Regions from separate parts of the Macrococcus epidermidis genome, predicted to be linked through region 1. Evidence: a T-box and tRNA genes for the amino acid it is inferred to sense, from the RefSeq annotation. Region 1 holds a T-box; the other holds one or more tRNA genes.
What was found. The T-box of region 1 lies ahead of thrS (threonine--tRNA ligase). A T-box ahead of a tRNA ligase gene usually reads a tRNA of that ligase, here a tRNA-Thr.
Positions count from the first base shown of each region.

Region 2: it encodes a tRNA-Thr, which carries the amino acid that the T-box ahead of thrS (threonine--tRNA ligase) is inferred to sense. The anticodon was not compared.

Region 1 covers NZ_CP073819.1:1,721,005-1,724,419, forward strand. Annotated here, with positions in the region: gene thrS (threonine--tRNA ligase) at 1-1,186, opposite strand, end outside; T-box leader at 1,242-1,436, opposite strand; gene dnaI (primosomal protein DnaI) at 1,505-2,425, opposite strand; gene dnaB (replicative helicase loading/DNA remodeling protein DnaB) at 2,425-3,415, opposite strand, start outside.
Region 2 covers NZ_CP073819.1:2,387,587-2,391,001, forward strand. Annotated here, with positions in the region: rRNA gene KFV12_RS12715 (16S ribosomal RNA) at 1-651, opposite strand, end outside; tRNA gene KFV12_RS12720 (tRNA-Ala) at 781-856, opposite strand; tRNA gene KFV12_RS12725 (tRNA-Pro) at 873-946, opposite strand; tRNA gene KFV12_RS12730 (tRNA-Arg) at 958-1,031, opposite strand; tRNA gene KFV12_RS12735 (tRNA-Leu) at 1,049-1,137, opposite strand; tRNA gene KFV12_RS12740 (tRNA-Gly) at 1,153-1,227, opposite strand; tRNA gene KFV12_RS12745 (tRNA-Lys) at 1,253-1,328, opposite strand; tRNA gene KFV12_RS12750 (tRNA-Thr) at 1,336-1,411, opposite strand; tRNA gene KFV12_RS12755 (tRNA-Val) at 1,430-1,505, opposite strand; rRNA gene rrf (5S ribosomal RNA) at 1,518-1,632, opposite strand; gene lysS (lysine--tRNA ligase) at 1,911-3,398, opposite strand; gene dusB (tRNA dihydrouridine synthase DusB) at 3,403-3,415, opposite strand, start outside.

The sequences.
Region 1 (3,415 bases):
CTTTAATCTGATCCGGACGAACGAAGATATGTGCATCATTTAAAGTCATACCACGAACACGTTGTAATCCGCTTACAGCACCACTTGCTTCATATCTGTGCATTGTACCAAGTTCAGCGATACGGATTGGTAATTCACGGTATGAATGTGGTTTATTTTTATAGACCATCATATGGTGTGGACAGTTCATCGGACGTAATACCATTTGCTCATTGTCCATCTCCATAACCGGGAACATGTCTTCCTGATAATGATCCCAGTGTCCAGAAGTTTTATAAAGATCAACTGAACCCATAACTGGTGTATACACGTGGTCATAACCTAATGCAACTTCTTTATCAACAATATAGCGTTCTAATTCACGACGAATTGTAGCGCCATTTGGTAACCATAACGGTAAACCAGGGCCGACAAGTTGATTTGTAGTAAATAACTCTAATTCTTTACCAATCTTTCTGTGGTCACGTTCTTTACGCTCTTCTAAAACCTGAAGATGTTCTTTTAATGCTTTTTTATCGAAGAAGGCTGTACCGTAGATACGTTGTAACATCTTATTATTCGCATCACCTCTCCAGTATGCACCAGCTGTAGATAATAATTTAAATTCTTTAATTTTAGCAGTTGATGGCACATGTACACCACGGCAAAGGTCAGTGAATTCACCTTGAGAATAGATTGTTACATGCTCATCAGCTGGAATCGCATCGATTAACTCCTGTTTGTATGGATCATCGGCAAAAATTTGTTTAGCTTCATCACGACTTACAACACGACGTTCAATCTTAATGTTTTCACCGACAATTTGACGCATTGTCTTTTCAATTTCAGGTAAATCTTCGCTTGAAATTTTATGTTCAGTATCTACATCATAATAGAATCCTTCTTCAATAACAGGACCTACACCGAAATGCACATTACCATACATACGCTTTAACGCTTGTGCCATTAAATGTGCAGTTGAATGACGTAGTACTTCTATACCTTCAGGAGACTCAGGCGTAATGATTTCGATGTCTCCATCTGTTTCAAGTGCCGTTGATAAATCTACCATCTGTCCATTAAATTTTCCTGCTAAAGCTTTCTTCTTTAAACCAGGACTGATTGAACCTGCAATATCCTCAGTTGTAACGCCAGCCTCAAAACTTTTTACATTACCATCTGGAAACTTAACATTAATTTCACTCATTCATAACGCCTCACTTTTTTATTTTATTTTAAACAACAAAAAAGACCCCATCCCAAAAAGGGACGAAGTCAATTCGCGGTACCACCCTAATTACTGATCACTCAGCAACTCTGCATAAGATAACGGTCTTGAGCCGGACAATGATTAGTTGTCATACCAATAAGGGAGTAACAATCTAACTTAATTACTGATTCTCAGCACCATCAGCTCTCTAAAAATTAATGATAGACTATCTTATCCTTACAATTTATATATATACGAATTTAGTTTTGTTGTTTGTTAATACATATTATACACTTATTATCGTAATTTTCAAACTTATTTTTCACGGCGATAATTTTTCCCTGATAACATATATTCATCACTTAATGTTTCGATACGCTCCATAATACGTCGCGCTTTCGTCTGTTCTGCACCTTGTTTCGTTATTGATAAATGATGACTTAGTTCTTTAAAATCAAAGTTTGAGCTAAAAAATGTCGGCACATTATTCATCATACGATAATTTAATATCGGCCCTAACACTTCATCACGTACCCATGGTGTTAAGTCTTCTGCACCGATATCATCGAGCATTAGAACAGGCGTATTCTTTACTCGATTTAATCGCTCTGTATATGTACCATCGTTAAACCCTGATTTTAATTCTCGAATAAATTCCGGAAAGTACATTAACGTCGTATAAATATGTCGCTCTTTCAATTCATTTGCGATTGCACCTAAAATAAATGATTTTCCGGTACCGAATGGTCCATGAATATACATACCTTTCGTATCGACACCCTTTGCGATATCTCTGCATACCATCCCTGCACGTCTCACAATATCTATTCTCGTTTTATCATCGAGGTAAATATCTGCAAGCTTTGCATTCAGGACATCTTTTGGCATATGAATTGCCGTTATAAACTGCTTCATCTTTTGTTCTTCATCATAAGCAAGCTTAGAAGGGCATGGTAAATGTCTGATCTTAATGTGATTATTTTCAATATATAGTTCAGGCGTGTGACCAGGGACAAAGTTCTTACACTGGCCATAAGATGCACAATCCTGGCACATAATTGAAGAATCTTTATATTCCTGGAGGACAGATAAATCATTATCTATCATCTGCTCGGTAACATGGTTAGCAGCAATAAACGCACTTATTTCAGGATGTTTTATCGTTTCTTTTTTTATCTTTTCAATACGCTTAAAAATTTCACTGTTAGCGTTTAATATTGAGCCCATCGGTTTCATCATTTATCCTCCTCCCATAATTGATTGAGTTCTTGCTGTAACTTACGACGTTCCGCTTCTAGATCGACATTTTCATCAACTTTATTGCTTGCTATCGGTTCTTCCGTTAACCATTTAGGTGTCATCTCTTTAGAAGGCGGTAAATATTGTTTCGGTCTACTTGATTTATCTTTACGTTCAGTACGTTTCTTATCCATCGATTTTACAAAATGATAAGCTTCCTGACTTGTTTTTAAATTTTGTTTCTTCCAGTTTGAGGCTATCTCTTCAATATACGCCTGCGGGAGTTTCATATCCTTTGTAAACAATACATATTGAATAAGAATATTAAACACACCATATGGCAGTTGTTCACGTTCTAAAATAGATTCAATCATGCGTTTCTGCTTTAAGGTCGGTTCTGATTTACTGAATGAAGTAAGCATATCGATTGGACTCGTTGTATCCAGCATTTCAAACCAGTTCAGTAGAGTACTCGCTTCCTTATCTTCAGGCTTTATATTATCTGACTGTTCCTGAAACTGCAAAGTTGGTAGTGCACCGTCGTGTTCTATCTTATAGAAATCACGTGCATTTTTGCGTAACGCTTCATGAGAAATCGTTTGATTGCTTGTAAGTGACTTCAAGATAATCTGACGCATTTCTGTAGGTGCAATATCATATAATGCAGCAAGCTGAGAAATTAAATCACGCGTCTTCTTAGGTAATTGTTCACTTGTGATCAGATTCTGTGCCAGCAATGTTTCAAGCATATCAAAATCAAATGTCTGATGATGAATAGGAATACCATACGGGTCACTTTGTTTAATAATCTCACTATTATATTCGAATACAACGGGTTCAGGAGATTTCGGCGTACCAAATACGTCCATATATTTACTTGAAATATCACGATAACCATCATAATCTATATTATTTGTAAAATATCTACTCTTTAACACTTGATATCGATGCTTACCCACCTGCTGATATAAGAACACAGAAAGCATA
Region 2 (3,415 bases), 670 kb from region 1:
TTTCCAATGACCCTCCCCGGTTGAGCCGGGGGCTTTCACATCAGACTTAAGAGACCGCCTACGCGCGCTTTACGCCCAATAATTCCGGATAACGCTTGCCACCTACGTATTACCGCGGCTGCTGGCACGTAGTTAGCCGTGGCTTTCTGGTAAGGTACCGTCAAGGTACGTTCAGTTACTAACGTACTTGTTCTTCCCTTACAACAGAGTTTTACGATCCGAAAACCTTCTTCACTCACGCGGCGTTGCTCCGTCAGACTTTCGTCCATTGCGGAAGATTCCCTACTGCTGCCTCCCGTAGGAGTCTGGGCCGTGTCTCAGTCCCAGTGTGGCCGATCACCCTCTCAGGTCGGCTATGTATCGTTGCCTTGGTGAGCCGTTACCTCACCAACTAGCTAATACACCGCAGGTCCATCTATAAGTGACAGCAGAACCGTCTTTCACTATTGCTTCATGCGAAGCTAAATATTATCCGGTATTAGCTCCGGTTTCCCGAAGTTATCCCAGTCTTATAGGTAGGTTACCCACGTGTTACTCACCCGTCCGCCGCTAAAATCGAGAGGTGCAAGCACCTCTGTCAATTCGCTCGACTTGCATGTATTAGGCACGCCGCCAGCGTTCATCCTGAGCCAGGATCAAACTCTCCATAATAGTTTGTTTGATAATGCTCTTTGATTGCTTATGGCAATCACTCTTGGGAGTGAACTAAGTTCACTCAAATTATTGGAATTAACGTTGACATATTGTCATTCAGTTTTCAATGTTCATCTTAAAATTTTATGGTGGAGACTAGCGGGATCGAACCGCTGACCTCCTGCGTGCAAAGCAGGCGCTCTCCCAGCTGAGCTAAGCCCCCAAAATTATTAAGTAAGTCGGGAAGACAGGATTCGAACCTGCGACCCCTTGGTCCCAAACCAAGTGCTCTACCAAGCTGAGCTACTTCCCGTTATTAATAAACGCGCCCGAGAGGAGTCGAACCCCTAACCTTTTGATCCGTAGTCAAACGCTCTATCCAATTGAGCTACGGGCGCAAAAAAATAAAATTAAATGGTGCCGAGGACCGGAATCGAACCGGTACGGTAATCACTTACCGCAGGATTTTAAGTCCTGTGCGTCTGCCAGTTCCGCCACCCCGGCATTTAATTTTCTTAATGGAGCGAAAGACGGGATTCGAACCCGCGACCCCAACCTTGGCAAGGTTGTATTCTACCACTGAACTACTTTCGCATATTAAGTTTTAATATTAAAATAATGGTGAGCCATAGAGGATTCGAACCTCTGACCCTTTGATTAAAAGTCAAATGCTCTACCAACTGAGCTAATGGCTCAAAGAAATGGTGCCGGAAAAAGGACTTGAACCCTCAACCTACTGATTACAAGTCAGTTGCTCTACCAGTTGAGCTATTCCGGCATAATAATAAATAAATAATGGTGGAGGATGACGGGCTCGAACCGCCGACCCTCTGCTTGTAAGGCAGATGCTCTCCCAGCTGAGCTAATCCTCCTGGGTATATATTGCCCGGCAACGTCCTACTCTCGCGGATCGTAAGACCAACTACCATCGGCGCTAGAGAGCTTAACTTCTGTGTTCGGTATGGGAACAGGTGTGACCTCTCTGCCATCGTCACCAGACAAATTTTCAATACTTATATAAGTATAACAGCTTCGAAGATTATTTCAATAGTAAATTTTACACTGCGTTCATGAACTTTACAATTGATTAACTTTCTTAATATGTTACTCGTTGTAAGCGACTTTTTAATAATACGCAATTTGAATTGCAAAGTCAACGCTTTTTCTTTATTTTTTTCTATTTTTTAAAAGAAAGTAAATTCTGATAATTTTTACAGAATAAAAAAGGCTCTAAATCCTTGATAAATAAGGATTTAGAGCCTTTGAGTAGAATTTAATTATTTATGTCGCATGTAAGGGAATAATAATACGTCACGAATAGATGCACTGTTTGTAAGCAGCATGACTAAACGGTCAATACCAATTCCTAATCCACCTGTTGGCGGCATACCATATTCTAATGCTTCAATGTAATCTTCATCCATCTCATGTGCTTCATCATTACCTGCAGCTTTTTCTTCCATTTGTGCTAAGAAACGTTGTTTTTGATCGATTGGATCGTTTAATTCTGTAAATGCATTTGCATGCTCACGACGTACGATAAATAATTCAAAACGATCTGTAAAACGTGGATCTTCTGGATTTTGTTTTGCAAGTGGTGACACTTCTACAGGATGTCCGAAAATAAATGTCGGCTGTACTAAGTTTTCTTCTACTTTTTGTTCGAAGAATTCATTTAAGATGTGACCGTATTTCATATTCGGTTTAACTTCAACACCGTGTTCTTTAGCAAGACTATGTGCTTCTTCATCAGTTTTCACTTCGTAGAAATCAACACCTGTGTATTCTTTAACAGCATCAACCATATGCCATCTGCGCCATTTTGGTGCTAAGTTAATTTGTTCGCCTGCATAATCAACAGTTGTAGAACCTGTAACTTTCTCAGCAATATGCGCTACCATTTCTTCTGTTAAATCCATAATATCGTTATAGTCTGCATACGCTTCGTATAGTTCAATCATCGTAAACTCAGGGTTGTGTCGTGTCGAAATACCTTCATTACGGAATACGCGACCGATTTCATATACTTTTTCTAATCCACCAACGATTAAACGTTTTAAGTGTAATTCAATTGCAATACGCATATAAAGTTCCATATCTAATGCATTATGATGCGTCACGAATGGACGTGCTGCAGCTCCACCCGCGATAGTATGCATCATAGGTGTTTCTACTTCTAAGAAACCTTTCGCATTTAAGTAACTACGCATTTCCTGAATGATTTTACTACGTGTAATGAAAGTTTGCGTTGATTCTTCACTTGTGATTAAGTCTAAATAGCGTTGACGATAACGTTGTTCAACGTCCTGTAATCCGTGGAATTTATCAGGTAATGGACGAAGAGCTTTTGATAACAGTGTAAACGACTTCGCTTTTACAGAAAGTTCTCCAGTGTTCGTTTTGAACATCACACCTTCAATACCGACGATATCGCCTAAATCAGCATTGTTCCATAACTCAAACTGTTCATCACCTACAGCATCTTTACGCACATAAATTTGAATTTGACCATCTAAATCTTTAACGTGAGCAAACCCAGCTTTACCTTTACCACGTTTTGTCATAATACGACCAGCGAAAGAAACTTTTGATTCTTCCTCTTTATCATGCAATTCTTCTTTAGAAAAAGCATCCCAATCTGCTTTTAACGAAGCAGATGTCGCTGTTCTTACGAATTTTTGACCAAATGGATCAATCCCCTGGTCTAATAAATCTTGCATTTTTTGACGACGTACCAACATTTGGTCGTTTAATTCTTCTGACATTTCATTACACTCCTTCT